DNA from 4 places in the Mesorhizobium sp. P2_H9 genome. Region 2 is predicted to be linked to each of the others. Evidence: predicted binding sites of a transcription regulator. Region 2 holds the regulator's gene; each other region holds the start of a gene.
The links. Region 2 encodes PhoB, which activates phosphate uptake and scavenging genes when phosphate is short. Its sites were predicted from a motif close to TGTCATNNANCTGTCAT; they were not measured.
Positions count from the first base shown of each region.

Region 1: olsB (l-ornithine N(alpha)-acyltransferase) is a predicted target of PhoB. The motif match lies at 2,216-2,232, and genes of this name have one in related genera.
Region 3: phnC (phosphonate ABC transporter ATP-binding protein) is a predicted target of PhoB. The motif match lies at 2,208-2,224, and genes of this name have one in related genera.
Region 4: AC1DXN_RS04960 (acid phosphatase) is a predicted target of PhoB. The motif match lies at 1,099-1,115, and genes of this name have one in related genera.

Region 1 covers NZ_JBFUFX010000012.1:145,405-149,325, forward strand. Annotated here, with positions in the region: gene grpE (nucleotide exchange factor GrpE) at 1-378, shown strand, start outside; gene AC1DXN_RS22980 (trimeric intracellular cation channel family protein) at 542-1,174, shown strand; gene olsB (l-ornithine N(alpha)-acyltransferase) at 1,283-2,164, opposite strand; gene AC1DXN_RS22990 (response regulator) at 2,451-3,921, opposite strand, start outside.
Region 2 covers NZ_JBFUFX010000010.1:120,527-124,447, reverse strand. Annotated here, with positions in the region: gene xylF (D-xylose ABC transporter substrate-binding protein) at 1-283, opposite strand, end outside; gene AC1DXN_RS20210 (ROK family protein) at 556-1,803, shown strand; gene phoB (phosphate regulon transcriptional regulator PhoB) at 2,142-2,831, opposite strand; gene phoU (phosphate signaling complex protein PhoU) at 2,851-3,558, opposite strand; gene pstB (phosphate ABC transporter ATP-binding protein PstB) at 3,600-3,921, opposite strand, start outside.
Region 3 covers NZ_JBFUFX010000012.1:75,127-79,047, forward strand. Annotated here, with positions in the region: gene phnE (phosphonate ABC transporter, permease protein PhnE) at 1-141, opposite strand, end outside; gene phnD (phosphonate ABC transporter substrate-binding protein) at 199-1,107, opposite strand; gene phnC (phosphonate ABC transporter ATP-binding protein) at 1,280-2,137, opposite strand; gene AC1DXN_RS22665 (DUF1868 domain-containing protein) at 2,274-2,984, opposite strand; gene AC1DXN_RS22670 (DapH/DapD/GlmU-related protein) at 3,087-3,701, opposite strand; gene phnL (phosphonate C-P lyase system protein PhnL) at 3,698-3,921, opposite strand, start outside.
Region 4 covers NZ_JBFUFX010000002.1:401,230-405,150, forward strand. Annotated here, with positions in the region: gene AC1DXN_RS04950 (cytochrome b) at 1-121, shown strand, start outside; gene AC1DXN_RS04955 (cytochrome c1) at 149-1,021, shown strand; gene AC1DXN_RS04960 (acid phosphatase) at 1,160-1,855, shown strand; gene AC1DXN_RS04965 (adenine phosphoribosyltransferase) at 2,079-2,624, shown strand; gene AC1DXN_RS04970 (MaoC family dehydratase) at 2,795-3,265, opposite strand; gene AC1DXN_RS04975 (MaoC family dehydratase) at 3,262-3,723, opposite strand; gene corA (magnesium/cobalt transporter CorA) at 3,827-3,921, opposite strand, start outside.

The DNA.
Region 1 (3,921 bases), on a different contig from region 2:
GACAATCTGCGCCGCGCGCTTGACGCCATTCCGGCCGAGGCCAAGGCATCGGGCGATGCCGGGTTCAAGGCGCTGATCGACGGCGTCGAGATCACCGAGCGCGCCATGCTGTCGGCGCTGGAGCGGCACGGGGTGAAGAAGCTCGAGCCGCAAGGCGAGAAGTTCGATCCGAATTTCCATCAGGCGATGTTCGAGGTGCCCAATCCGGACGTGCCGGCCAACACCGTCGTCCAGATCGTACAGCCGGGCTATTCGATCGGCGAGCGCGTGCTGCGGCCGGCCATGGTCGGCGTCGCCAAGGGCGGCCCCAAATATGTGGCGAGCGAAACGCCTGTCGAACCTGGGCCGGTCAATGATGAGGCCGAGAGGGACGCTTGAAGGAATAAGGGAGTAGGGGAATAAGGGAATAAGGGAGTAGGGGAGTAGGGGAGTAAGGCAGTAGGAGAAAAGAGCAGTCGTACCAATTGCGCGGCTTCGTGCTATTCATACTCCCCTACTCCCCTACTCCCCTACTCCCCTACTCCCCTACTCCCGTAGCCCCATGAACCCCATCGACCTCCTCGACTATGCCGGTGTCGCCGTCTTCGCGGCCACAGGTGCGCTTGCCGCCTCGCGCAAGCAGCTCGACATTATCGGTTTTCTGTTCCTGGCCAGCGTCACCGGCATCGGCGGCGGCACGTTTCGCGACGTCATCCTCAATTTGCCGGTGTTCTGGGTCGCCAACCGCGATTATGTGCTGATCTGCGCAGTGGTAGCGGTGCTGGTCTTCTTCAGCGCGCACCGTGTCGAATCCCGCTACAAATTGCTGCTCTGGCTCGACGCTGTCGGCCTCGCGGCGTTCTCGGTGATGGGCGCCGCCAAGGGTCTGGCCATCACCGGCTCTCCGGTCGTGTCAGTCATCACCGGCGTGCTCACCGCGACCTTTGGCGGCATTCTGCGCGACCTTCTGGCCGGCGAGCCGTCAGTGCTGCTGAGACCCGAAATCTATGTCACCGCCGCTCTTGCCGGAGCTACGCTGTTTACGCTTGGCGATCTCGCTGGGCTGCCGCCACTCGCCTCAGGCCTCGCCGGCTTCGCAGCGGCTTTCCTGGTGCGCGGCGGGGCACTCAAGTTCGGCTGGTCGTTTCCGTCCTACAAGAGCCGGCCGGGACGGCGGCCGGAGGATATTCCTTGAGAGTGAGTAGCGAATAGGGAGTAGCGAATAGGGGATAGCAGTCCGCAAGATTGCGGCGTAGCTCTCGCTATTCGCTATTCGCTATTCGCTATTCGCTATTCGCTGGCGTCAGGCGGCGAAGCGCTGGGCTTCCCCACCATAGTAGTTGACGTAGCGCGCACCGATTTCCTTGACCGGCATCACGACGAACACGTCGACCGTCGAGAATTCGCGGTCGATGACGCAGCCGTCACCGATGCGGGCGCCGACGCGCAGATAGCCCTTGACCAGCGGCGGCATCGCCGCGATGGCCGCCTTGGCGTTGACGGCCTCGATCGGCATCAAATCCATGGAGCAATAGCGCCCGGTGACCGCGCGTACATCCCAGGCCGAGTTGGTCCGGCAGTGATGGGCAAGATAGGTGAGCGCCTCGGCATGCGCCGCCGGCACGGTGCCGTGGAACGAGGCGCAGCCGGTCATCACGCCGATCTCATAGTGCTTGATATAGGCCCATATGCCTTGCCACAGCGCCTCGATGGTGCGCTTCGAGCGGTATTCCGGCAAAACGCAGGAGCGGCCGAGTTCGAGGAAACGCTGGCCGGGATGGCGGGCGATGAGCTTGGTCAGCTCGAATTCACCCTCGGAATAAAACCCGCCTGCGGTGGCCGCGATTTCCTGCCGCAGAAGGCGGTAGGTGCCGACGATGCGGCGGTGCTCGGGGCCGGAGAGCGTGGTGTCGAAGACGAGCAGATGGTCGCAGAGCGGATCGAACCGATCGGCGTCGCGGTGATCCTGGAACAGGTCCTTCCTGGCGCCAAGCTCGTCATAAAATACCCGGTAGCGCACTTCCTGGGCAGCGGCGATCTCGGCCTCGTTGCGGGCGAGCCGCACTTCGAGGTTGCCGATCCGGCCGAGCGAAGCGCCTTTTATGACGGAATCGGCGCTACGCCCGGCGAGCAGTGCGCTGCTGGCGTTCGGCCGAGTGTCACATTCCGGCATAACTGTATGCACGAGTGATTCTCCTTCGAGCCATCCCTCTTGGCACGGGGATACGGTGTAGGTGCAACAGGATTGTGACAGTACCGTGATACAGCGCTCTGGGCAATACTTCGCCGGCTGGCCAGCGCGCGACTTCGGCAAGCGGAATCAGTTTTTGCCGTGCTCGCCTTCGGTTCCGCAAGGGATGATGTGCCGAGCCAAAAGCGCTGCAACGTCCGGGCGCGTCCCACAAGACACGCGGCGCTCCAAGGCTGTCAGCCGGCTACATTATATGGGCAGCGAAAGGGCGGATACCAATTCAGGCGGCTACCTGGCCCTCGACGGCGTGAACCAAAGCGTCGGGGTCGAGCGGCTTGGTGACGAAGCCGCTGGCGCCATGGGCGAGCACGGCGTGGCGGGTCTTTTCCTGGCTGTCGGCGGAAAGCACCATGATCGGCACCGGCGGCACCGCCATTTCCTCCTCGTGACGGCGGATGGCGGCGATCGCATCAAGCCCGTCCATAACGGGCATGTGCAGGTCCATCAGCACCACGTCAAAACGATGTTTGAGCCCGGCATCGGTGACGGCCTCGACCGCGGCCTTGCCGTTGCCGACCACTTTCACGCGATGCCCGGCCTTCACAAGCGTGGCGCGGGCGAGCATGGCGTTGATGTCGTTGTCCTCGGCGATCAGCACCGACAGGCCTTGCCGGCGACCACCGAGGGTACGAATGGAGGGGGCTCCGCGTTTTTCCGGCTGCGGCTTGGGCAGCGTCGGGGCATGGCTGGTCAAAAGTACGCGCAACAGCGTCTCGCCGCGCACCGGCCTTGCCAGGAAGGTGGCGTAGCCACTGGCGCGGAATTCGCCAAGCATGCCGCGGTCGGTCGGCGCGATCAGCGTGATGGCCTCGCAATCGGCAAAGCCGCTTTGGCGCAAGCGCTTGAGCAGCCGTCCATCGCTGTCTTCCATGGCTGCATCGATCAGAAGCACGTCGCAGTCCGCGGCAAAAGGCGCCGCCTGGGCCGAGGTAGCAGCCAGATTGACGACGCCGCCATGGGCACGGATGGTGCGGGCGATGGCATCGGCCTCGATGGCGTTCTTCGAGACGATCACCGCGTGCCGGCCCGATAGAATGCTCTGGCGGTTTTGCGGTGCCTCGGTGGCCGCAATGGCCGGGATTTCGAAGACGAATTCAGATCCTTCGCCGAGCCGGCTCGACACCGAGATGGTGCCGCCCATGGCTGTCACCAGGCGCCTGGAGATGGCAAGACCGAGGCCGGCGCCGCCATGCACACGGGTCGAGGTGCCGTCGGATTGTTCGAATTCCTCGAAGATGCGCTCCATGTCGTCCTCGCGCAGTCCGGGGCCGGTGTCGGCAACGATGAAGCAAATGCGGTCGGTCGTCTCGGTGCGTGCCCGTGCGACGCTGACCAGCACGCCGCCGCTGTCGGTGAATTTGACGGCATTGCCGATGAGGTTGAGCAGCACCTGCCTCACCCTGCCGGGGTCGGCTGTGATCATCAGCGGCACGTCGGGTTCGACGTGACAGCCGAGGCCGATGTTCTTGGCGAAGGCTTTCGCCGCCATCAGTTCGATGATGTTGTCGGCGATTTCGCGCAGCGATGTCGGCTGCGGTTCCGGGTCGAAGCGGCCTGCCTCGATCTTGGAATAGTCGAGCAGGTCCTCGATCAGGGCGAGCAGTGCGCTGGCCGAGGTCGAGACGGCACTGACATAGGTCCGCTGCTCAGGCGAAAGATGGGTGTCGGCCAGAAGCTTGGCCATGCCCATG
Region 2 (3,921 bases):
CCGATGCATCCTGCGCAAGGATGATCAGCGCATTGGCGCCCTGCGAAATCAGGCTCTCGACATCGGTCAGCTGCTTGCCGGGATTGGACTGCGCGTCGGCGGAGATATACTTGTCGCCGGCGGCCTCGATCGCCGTCTTCATCGCCGCTTCATCGGTCTTCCAACGCTCTTCCTGGAAGTTCGACCACGAAACGCCAATGACCTTGTCCTTCGCCTGTGCGACCGACGCCAGCGTCAGCGACATGGCGACACCCGCCAGGATGGCGGCTGTGAATCTTTTCATTGTATCCTCCCTGCGCCGCGTGCGGCGCGACCAAACTGGCCCGAAGGCCGGCACAAAGGCTCTATTTTTTCGAGCCTCGAAAAAATACTGATCCAACGTCGGAGCGCTGTCAACATCGATTCTGATGGATTTTGACGTGCCACTGACTTTTTTTCGAGGCTCGCAATAAATAATGACAGGGCTGCCGGCTTCTGCCAATATTTGGCTGGTGTCACCGACTGCCTTCAATATCATGAGAGGCCGCGAGGACGACCGGGAGGAAAGCAAGAAAGATGTCGGTTGGAATCCGCCACGACGATTTGCGCCGCCGCAACCGGGCGATGGTGCTTTCGGCCGTGCGCCGCGCCGGCCAGCCGTCGCGGACCGAGATCGCCGCGACCACCGGCCTCAGCCACTCCACCATATCGGCGATCTCGTCGGACCTGATCGAGGAAGGCATCCTGGCCGAGAGCAAGGCCAGCGAGCCGGTTTCGCTGAAACGCGGCCGGCCGCAAGTCGGTCTCGGGCTCAATCCGGAAGCAGCCGCGGTGATGACCGTGGTGCTGTCGCTGAATTTCCTTTCCGTCGCCGTCATCGACTATGCCGGCCAGGTGGTGGCCGAAGAGCAGCGCCGGCTGGACACGCTGACCATGCCGCGCGACGAACTGATCGGCGAATGTGTCGCCATAGTCAGGCGTCGGCTCGAGGATCCCGACCTCGACACCCACAGCGTTGCCCGCATTGCTATGGGCATCCAAGGCATCACCGATTCGCACGCCCGCGCCATGCTGTGGTCGCCGATCACGCCGCAGACCGACATCGCCTTCGCCGACATACTGGAAGGCGAATTCGGCATTCCGGCCACCATGGAAAACGACTGCAACATGATGGCGGTGGCGCTGCAGTGGCGCGATCCGGTCCGCTACCACGACGATTTCATCGCCATCCTTTTGTCGCACGGCATCGGCATGGGACTGGTGCTGAAGGGCGAGCTGTTCACCGGCACCCATTCATCGGGCGGCGAGTTCGGCCACATGATCCATCGCCCGGGCGGGGCGCTGTGCCGCTGCGGGCGGCGCGGCTGCGTCGAGGCCTATGCCGGCAACTACGCCATCTGGCGCAACGCCAGGCAATTGGGCGAGGACGCCGAGCCGGTCGCCGATGTCAGCGACGCCGACATGCGGGCGCTCGCCGTCGCGGCACGCGAGAAAGACGGGCCGGAGCGCGAGGCCTACCGCAAGGCCGGCGAAGCGCTCGGCTTCGGCCTCGGCAGTCTTTTTGCGCTGATCGATCCCGCGCCGGTCGCCATGGTCGGCGTCAGCGCCGCCGCCTTCGACCTGATCGAACCGGCGCTGCGCGAGGCCATCGCCCAGACCGCCGGCGGCCAGCACTCGAAATCGATCTCCTTCGACACCGAACCGAACGAATTGCCGCTGATCCGCGAAGGCTGCGCCATGCGGGCACTGAGCTTCGTCGACCAGGAGATCTTCGCGCCGGGCGGGCAGGCACGGGCTGGCGCTATCGGGAAAGACGTGGCCTGAGGACGACGTCAATCATTGATGCCGCAGATTGTCGCCGACTTTGGAGATTGGCCGAAGCCGTCCCAACGTCGTCATCCCAGGGCGAAGCAGGAGCGAAGCTCCGTCGCGGAGACCCTGGGATCCATGCCGTGAAATCGGTCAAAGAATTCAACGGGGCAGAATTCTGCACAGTAGCAACGCCTTGAGGTCGCGGCATGGATCCTTGGGTCTGCGCCGCGTCGCTACGCTCCTTGCTTCGCCCAAGAATGACGAAGCCATGAGCGGGCTGAGCCAATCATCGACGTGTGAGGTCCGGGAGTGGACGCATTCAACCAATAAACGCTTCCGCGCCGAGGGACCTAGTCTTCGCGGATCGCATAACCGGCGCCCCGAATGGTTCGGATGACATCTGGCATGCGGCCATTGTTGACCGCCTTGCGCAGCCGGCCGACATGCACGTCCACCGTGCGTTCGTCGATATAGATCGTCTCGCCCCAGACATTGTCGAGCAACTGGCTGCGCGAGAACACCCGGCCAGGATGACGCATCATGAACTCAAGCAGGCGGAATTCGGTCGGCCCGAGCCGGATCTCGCTCTTCTTGCGATAAACCCGGTGCGATTCTCGATCGAGCACGATGTCGCCGACCTTGAGCACGCTGGACAGAACTTCCGGCTTGGCGCGGCGCAGCAGCGCCTTGACCCTGGCCATGAATTCCGGCGTCGAGAACGGCTTGACCAGATAGTCGTCGGCGCCGGTCGACAGGCCGCGCACGCGGTCGCTCTCTTCGCCACGCGCGGTCAGCATGATGATCGGCAGCCGCTCGGTTTCGGGCCGCATCCTGAGACGCCGGCACAGCTCGATGCCGGAAACCGCCGGAACCATCCAGTCCAGCACCAGCAGGTCGGGCACGTTTTCCTGCAGGCGGATCTCAGCTTCGTCGCCGCGCGTCACCACCTCGACCTGGTAGCCTTCGGATTCGAGATTGTAGCGGAGGAGCAGGCCTAGCGGCTCCTCGTCCTCCACCACCATGATGCGTGGCGCGATCATCGACTGGTCAGCCTTGTCGTCATGCCGCCGGCGCGGACATCGCCGTCTCGTCCTGCTTCGGACGATTGGCGGGCAGCTGCGTGCCGGTCAAAACATAATACGCATTTTCGGCGATGTTGGTGACATGGTCGCCGATGCGCTCGAGGTTCTTGGCGCAGAACAGGAGGTGCGTGCACGCGGTGATGTTGCGCGGATCTTCCATCATGTAGGTCAAAAGCTCGCGAAACACCGATGTGTATTTGACGTCGATGCGCTCGTCGTCATTCCTGAGCTTGGCGAGCGCGGCCGCATCGGCGGCGGCATATTCCTCGACCACTCCCTGCACCTGGATAAGCACCAGTTGGGCCATCGCATCGATGGAATGCGACAGGTCGCGCGGCGTGACGCTGAGGCCGACGGTGCCGACGCGCTTGGCGATGTTCTTGGCCAGGTCGCCGATGCGTTCGAGGTCGCCAGCCATGCGGATCGAGCCGACCACTGCGCGCAAATCGTTGGCCATCGGCTGGCGCTTGGCGATCAGCGTGATGGCGCGGTCGTCCAGCTCGCGCTGGCGCGCATCCATGATGGCGTCGTCGGAGACGACGCGCTGTGCAAGGGCGTTGTCCGAATTAAGCAGCGCCTTGGTCGAGCCGCTGACCATCGAGCCAGCGAGATCGCCCATGTCGCGGATCAGCTTGCTGATCTGCCCCAGCTCTTCATCGAAAGATGCGACGGTATGTTCACCCATGATCCTAGTCCTCGTGCCTGAAACTTCGCTGCCGGAACCGCTCAGCCGAACCGGCCGGTAATGTAGTCCTGGGTGCGCTTGTCGTCGGGGTTGGTGAACATCTTGTCGGTGGCGCCCTCCTCGACGAGATAGCCGAGATGGAACATCGCCGTGCGCTGCGACACGCGCGCCGCCTGCTGCATCGAGTGGGTGACGATGACGATCGTGTAGTTCTGGCGCAGTTCGTCGATCAGTTCCTCGACACGGGCGGTGGCGATCGGATCGAGCGCCGAGCAGGGCTCGTCCATCAGGATCACCTCGGGCGACACGGCAATGGCGCGGGCGATGCATAGACGCTGCTGCTGGCCGCCGGAAAGGCCGGTG
Region 3 (3,921 bases), on a different contig from region 2:
GAACCACATGGTGCCGAGCATGGCGACCAGCAGCAGGCCGATGCCGATGGCGGTGTAAAGCCGGCGCAACGACGTCTGGCGCCGCCAGGCGTCAGCGGTCCGGCGGGTCGCGTCTGAATGGATTGTTGCTGAGATGGTCATGACCGGAACATGCAAAAAGGGCGGCGCTGGAGGACGCCGCCCTTTTTCCTGATGCCGTCAGCCGCCGATCGCGGCTTTGCGGGCTTCGACGATGACGTTGTAGAAGTCCGGCTTCACCGGCACGTAGCCGGTGAAATCGCCGCCTTCGACGCCTTCGAAGCAAGCCTTGTCCTTCTTGGGCAGCTCCGTGAAGAAGTTGGCGAGTTTGGCGGTCATCTCAGTGCCGAGTTCGGTGCGAACAACCAGCGGGCCGTTCGGGATCAGGCCGGAGCGCCAGACTTCGACGAAGTCGTTGGGGTCGACGGCGCCCTTGGCGACTTCCTTGTGGAAGGTGCCGGAGGTGTAGCCGTTCTTGAAGTCGCCGATGCCCGAGGAATCGTCGACCGCCACGTCGACCTTGCCGTCGCGGACGGCGAGGATGTTGTTCTCATGGCCGCCATTGAACTGCGTGGAGGCGAAGAAGGCTTCGTTCGAGGCGCCGGTGTCCTTCGGGATCTGGGTCAGCGGGATCAGGTAGCCCGAGGTCGAGTCCGGATCGGCGTAGCCGAGCTTCTTGCCCTTGGCCGACTTGATGTCGGTGATGCCGGACGTCTTGAGCGCCAGGCCGATCGAATAATAGCCGGTGGCGCCATCGGTCTGCTGGGTGGTAAGGATCGGCGTGACCGCCTTCGGGTCCTTGAGAGCGATACTGGCGTAGCCGGAAGCACCAAGCTCGGCGAAATCGAGCGTGCCGCCAAGTAGGCCCTGGATGACGCCGTCATAATCGGCGGCCGGGAACAGCGACACTTTTTCGAAGCCGAATTCGGTCTTCAGATGATCGGCGAGGCACTGGTAGTTGCGCAGCCGGTCGGTTTCGTTCTCGCCGCCAAGGATGCCGACGCGGAATTCCTTGATATCGGCGGCGTGAGCGGCGCTGGCCGCGATGGCGAACAATGAAACGGCGCCAAAAACCATCTTCCTAAACATCTGTTGTCTCTCCTGTTGGTCCCGGCGTCGCGCCGGGTGCGTTCGAATTTTGACAGGTGCCTTTGACGCAGGCTGGCGATCCAAGCCGCTCGTTTGCTTGTCCATGATCTCTTGGACAAAACGGTTCCCGTTTGTCCGAGAAAACCGGTGTCCACTTTTCGGGATCATGGATTCAGTAGCCAGGGAATGCGGGCTCGAGCGGGCTGGCGGATGCGGCGATCTTTTGCTTGTAGGCGATGCTGGTGGAGGTGATGGCCTCGGAGATCTCGGCGCCGTTTGCGTCAGCGCCGTAGACAAGGCGCACGGCTTCGCGGTTGAGGTCTTCGGGCGGGCCGTCGAACACGATCTTACCGGCGGCCATGCCGATGATGCGGTTGCAGTAGCTGCGCGCGGTATCCAGCGTGTGCAGATTAGTAACGACGGTGATGCCTTCACGCAGATTGATGTCCTGCAGCGAATCCATCACCACCTTGGCGTTGAGCGGGTCGAGCGAGGCGATCGGCTCGTCGGCCAGGATCACCTTCGGCTGCTGCATCATGGCGCGGGCGATGGCGACGCGCTGCTGCTGGCCGCCGGAAAGCGTGCCGGCCGGCTGCAGCGCGGTGCGGGCGATGTCGAGGCGCTCGAGGGCGGCGACCGCCTCGGCGCACTCGCTGCGCGAGAAGACACCGAACAGGTTGGTCAGGGTCGAGCGGTGATTGAGCTTGCCGAGCAGAACATTGGTCAGCACGTCGAGGCGCGGCACCAGGTTGAACTGCTGGAAGATCATGGCGCAGTCGCGCTGCCAGCGCCGCAGCGGCGAACCGCGCAGGCTGGAAACTTCGGCGCCGTCAAAAAAAATCGACCCCTGGCTGGGGTCGATGAGACGATTGATCATGCGAAGAAGGGTCGATTTGCCGGCGCCCGAGCGACCGATAATGCCGACCATCTGACCCTGCGGGATCGACAGGTCGACCGCGCTGACGGCGGTGTTCTTGCCAAATCGGCGGGTAACGCCGCGGATTTCAAGCGTGGCTGACGTCGCTGACATGAGCAGGTTCCGGTCCAGTCGCAGTTTGAAAGTCTGTTAACCCTCGCTAGCGCAGCGTCATGAACCTGCGGTGTCGGATTGATGTCAGTTTTGTTACCGCCCACAGGCGCAGCGTCAGGTTATCGATCCGGATCGGTCAACCGAGGATCAGCAGCTCTTCGAAATGTTTCATGTCGCTGAAGCTGCAGAATGCCGGCGGCCTGAGCGCGATCACCGGCGCCTGCCGGGTGAAGAGCGAGAGGCAGTCGTCGAAAAGGTCCTGCCATGCAGCCGCCCTGTCGTCGGCGAGACGCCGGATCTGGTAGGCAAAGGTGATGTGGAAGACGTAAGCGTCGTGATCGGGGTGGCGGTATCCGAACGGCACCGACAGCGCATCGCGCCATGCACTCATGATGGCCTTGTCTTCGTCCGTTGCGCCGGCAACGGTCAAGCCGGTTGGCACGACCTCAACGACCTTGACCTTGAACGCGCCTTGGCCATGGAAGCCGTTCAGACGTTCCAGATAGAAGCGGGTCATGTCGTCGATGCTGGTGTCGAGGGGCACATTCTCAGGCCAGTAGGGAAGCCGGCGGCGATGTTCGATGATGCCCTGGAACAGCGTCATATGCAGGCTGGAGATGGGCGTGAAGGCCAACCGGTCGGCATCCGGCATCGCGCGCATCCGTTCCCGCACCTCGACGACCACGGCTTCGGAAGGCGAACCGTTTTCGAGATGGCTGACCACGGTGTTGCCGGGCTCGAACAGGAAATTGCCCGCTATGTCGTAGCGCGTGCCGAGATGCACCGGAGGGTTCGGGTTGGTGCCTTCGAAAAATCCGGCGAGCGAGGGTTTGACGGTGTCGAGCATTGCGATCTCCTGGGAGGATCGCCTCCTGTCCGAGTCATGTGTCAAGGGTATGAAACCGGCGTGCCCGTCGGTGGCGATGACACATATGTGAAGAGGGCCAGGTCAGCCGTATTTTTCTAGAAACGCTTCCGCCGAGAGCTCACGGAAATCGTCGAGGGCGGCACGCAGCCTTGCATGATCCCAGTCCCACCAGGCGAGCGCCTGGTAGCGCTCGGCGGTGCGGCGGTCGAAGCGTTCGCGGATCGGCTTTGCCGGCACGCCGCCGACGATGGTGTAGGGCGCGACATCCTTCGACACCACGGCGCCGGCGCCGACCGCCGCACCGTCGCCAACGGTGACGCCGGGAAGGATGGTCGAGCCGTGACCGAGCCAGGTGTCGTGGCCGATGGTGACGCGCTTGGCACGCCGCTGGGCGAAGAATTCGCTCTCATGCTCAGCGTCGTCCCAATAGTCGGAGGCGCGGTAGGTGAAGTGATGCAGCGTCGGCCGCCAGGTCGGATGGTTGGTGGCGTTGATGCGCACGCTGGCCGCGATATTGGAGAATTTGCCGATTGTCGTGCACCAGACGGCGCAGTCCTGCATCATGTAGGAATAGTCGCCAAGGATACTTTCCGAAACCCGGCTGCGGTCGGCGATCTCGGTCCAGCGGCCGAGGGTCGAATTCTCGACTTGCGCCGTCGCGTGGACCAGCGGCGCTTCCGACAATTTCCTAGTCATGCGGCGATTTTTCCGGTAGCGAAACTGGTCACGTCGATGATGCGGTCGGCCACCGCTTCGCGCACGTCGTGGTCATGGAAAATGCCGAGCAGAGCGACGCCCGCCGCCTTCTTGGCGGCGATGAGTTCGATCACGACGTCGCGGTTCCTGGCGTCGAGCGAAGCGGTCGGCTCATCGAGCAGCAGGATCGGATGTTCGGTGATGAAGCCGCGCGCGATGT
Region 4 (3,921 bases), on a different contig from region 2:
GGGCCTGATCGAGACGCCGCGAAGGCTGCCCAATTCGATCACCGAGGCGGTGCTTGAGAAGAACAAGGGCGGCGGTCATCATCCTGCGGGGGCTACGGCCGCGCCGGAAACCAAGGGCTGAGCGGTAGAGAATCTAAGGGGATTTGGCATGAAGAAGATTCTCACCTCGCTGGCGCTGATTGGCCTTGTCGCCGCCGGCGTTGGAGCAGCAAACACCGGGGCAATCGCCGCCGAAGAGGCACACAACGCTGCCGCGCCGACGCATTTCCCGATCGACGAGCCGAAGGAGATGGACTGGAGCTTCGCCGGTCCGTTCGGCACCTACGACAAGGCGCAGCTGCAGCGCGGCCTGAAGGTCTACAAGGAAGTCTGCTCGGCCTGCCATTCGATGAACCTGGTGGCGTTCCGCACGCTCGAAGGCCTCGGTTACTCGGAAGCCCAGATCAAGTCGCTGTCGGCCGAATACACGATCCATGACGGTCCCAACGACGCCGGCGACATGTTCGATCGTCCCGGCAAGCCGTCCGACCATTTCCCAGCGCCGTTCGCCAACGTCGAGGCCGCCGCTGCCGCCAATGGCGGCGCTGCCCCGCCCGACATGTCGCTGCTGGCCAAGGCGCGCGGCGTCGAGCGCGGCTTTCCGCGCTTCGTCTTCGACATCTTCACGCAATATGCCCAGGGCGGTCCCGACTACATCCACTCGCTGCTGACCGGCTATGACGAGCAGCCGCCGGCCGGCATGGTGATCCCGGAAGGTACGCACTACAATCCCTACTTCCTGTCCGGCGTGTCGCTGAAGATGCCGAAGCCGCTCTCAGACGGCCAGGTGACCTATGACGACGGTTCGCCGCAGACCGTTGACCAGTATTCCCGCGACGTGTCGGCTTTCCTGATGTGGGCGGCCGAGCCACACATGGAAGACCGCAAGAAGACCGGTTTCCGTGTCCTGGTGTTCCTGCTGCTGTTCGGCGCGCTGGTCTACCTGACCAAGCGCAAGGTATGGGAAGGCGTGGCGCACTGAGCGCTGCAAGCTTCGAAAATGCGAGGGCGCCGAAAGGCGCCCTTTTTGCATTCTGGAGCAGGTGAGAACACCGGCCGTGTCACATGGCCGTCACCGCATTCGGCGATGCTGTGTTGCCCTCATCAAAGGATCGCACCCATGAAGAAATATGCATCGCTTGCCGCAGGCTTTCTGCTGCTTGTCGTCGGCTCCACGGCCTATGCCGACGACGCGGCACCCTTCGTCACCAACAAGGACATCGACCTGACGATGATCCTGCCACCGCCGCCGGCAAACGATTCCGCCCAGACGAAAGCCGAGTTGGGCGAGGTGCTGACGCTGCAGGTGACGCGTACCCCTGAAATGGAAGCCAGGGCCATCGCCGATGCCCAGGAGGACGTCTGGCGCTTCGCCGATGTCATGGGACCGAAGTTCAACAAGGAAACGCTGCCGAAGTTCAGCGCCTTCTTCGATCGCGTCGTTGCCACCGAGGGCGCGGTCGTCGACCCGGCCAAGGATGTCTGGAAGCGTCCGCGACCGCATCAGCTGAGCGATCTCGTCAAGCCCGTGGTCAAGCTGTCGAGTTCCGGTTCCTGGCCGTCCGGCCATGCGACGGTCGGCACCATGATGGGCATCATCCTTTCCGACATGGTTCCGGAAAAGCGCGCCGAGATCATGGCGCGCGCGGCCGAATACGCCCACAACCGTGAGGTCGGCGGCATCCACTATCCCTCCGATATCGAGATGGGCAAGATTTCCGGCAGCGTCATTGCCGCGATCCTGCTCAGCCGCCCCGATTTCAAGGCCGAATACGAAGTGGCGCGGTCCGAGCTCCGCTCCGACCTTGGCATGTGACAACCATCCTGCTCAAAAGGCAGCCGGCAGACGAAAAGGGCGCCCCAGGCGCCCTTTTTAGTGCGGTCACGGCCCACGAGGCGAACCGATCCTTTGCCAGACAATTTTTTGCCAGGCGGCACATGGCGGTAGCCGTCCCTGGCCTCGCCGGGTTACGATCGGCCAAATCCCTTTGACGTCCCTTCTGCCGAATCTGGACGACCGATCCCCGGAGAGCCGCCTGATGAAACCGTCGCTTGAAGACACGCTGCTTGCCGCGATCCGCACCATTCCCGATTATCCGAAGCCCGGTATCCTGTTTCGCGACATCACCACGCTGCTTGGCAATGCGCGCGCTTTCCGCCGCGCCATCGACGAACTGGTGCATCCCTATGCCGGCCAGAAGATCGACAAGATCGCCGGCATCGAGGCGCGTGGCTTCATCCTTGGCGGCGCCGTCGCCCACCAGCTTTCGGCTGGTTTCGTGCCGATCCGCAAGAAGGGCAAGCTGCCCTACGAGACAGTGCGCGTCGCCTACAGCCTGGAATATGGGCTGGACGAGATGGAGATGCACAAGGACGGCGTTGCTCCGGGCGAGAAGGTGATCCTCGTCGACGACCTGATCGCCACCGGCGGCACGGCGGAGGCGGCGGTGAAGCTGCTGCGGCAGATCGGCGCCGACATTCTCGCCGCCTGCTTCGTCATCGACCTGCCGGACCTGGGCGGGCGTGCCAAGCTGGAAGCGCTCGGCGTGCCGGTCAGGACGCTGATCGGGTTTGAGGGGGTTTGAGACCGGTTTGCCGAAGGCAAATTGAAAGGTCCAGTGGACCTTTCAAAGGGCTCGAACGCCCGGAGCGATAGCGAAGGGCAGGGTAGGGCAACGCGGGACACCAACGCTGGTGCCGCCCCTCATCCGCCCTTCGGGCACCTTCTCCCCGTGAACGGGGAGAAGGAAGAAACTCACCCCGCCTTCACCAGCACCGCGCTCTCAAACTCCAGCACCTTGTCGCCGGTCGAATCGAAGGCTTCCGCGCGTAGCGCCAGCATTCGCCAGCCGGGGCGCGAGGCAATGGGGCGATGGGAAAGTGCGGTGCGGCTGAAGGTGACGGTTTCACCGGCATAGACAGGCTTCAGCCATTTCAGGTTCTTGAAGCCGGGCGAGGGGCCGAATTCGGGCAACGGGCCGGGGCCGGTCCAGTTGATGCCTTCGGCGTCCATGCGGGTTTCGAGATTGTATTTCATCCAGGTGGCGGCGGTATGCCAGCCTGACGCGCAGAGGCCGCCCAAGACGCTGTTCTTTGCCGCCTCTTCGTCGACATGAAAAACCTGCGGATCGTATTTGCGGGCGAATGTCTTGATCGCCTCGGGTTCGAATCTATGCGAACCGAGCGTGACGGCGACACCGATGCAAAAGTACTCGTCCAGCGTCATGCGCTGGCCTCACGGGTCAGGAACATGCAGGTGTTTTCGAATTCGAAGACGCTTTCGCCGCGCTGGTTGAACAGTTCGCTGCGCATGGTGATCAGGCCGATCTGCGGCTTCGACCTGGAAACGCGTTTGGCAAGCACTGTCGCTTTGCCGGTGAGCGTGTCGCCGGCCAGCACCGGCTTCTTCCATTTGACCTGGTCGACGCCGGGTGCCCCTTGCGAGGTCGAGTCGAGCAGGAAGGCATCACACAGCATGCGCATGAACATGGCGCAGGTGTGCCAGCCGGAAGCCGCCAGCCCGCCAAGGATGCTGGCCTTGCCGGCTTCCTCGTCGAGATGCATTGGCTGCGCATCGAATTCCTGCGCGAATTCGATGATCTCGGCCGCACTTACCTGCTTCTTGCCGAGGTCGAGCGACGCGCCCTCGGTGAAATCCTCGTAGGCCCAAGTCTTTCCGGTCATCATCCGAATCCGGTTCAAGATTGTACGATCGCCAAGGATCGGCGTTCCCGGATGCAGGCCGGACGGCGTTTGGTCAAGCGATTTCTGGTGAGCCAAGCCTTGCTCAGAGCCAGCCGCGGCGACGGAAATACCAGAAGGGCAGGATCGCCGACAGGATCATCAAGCCGATGGCGAAGGGGTAGCCGAGCTGCCATTTGA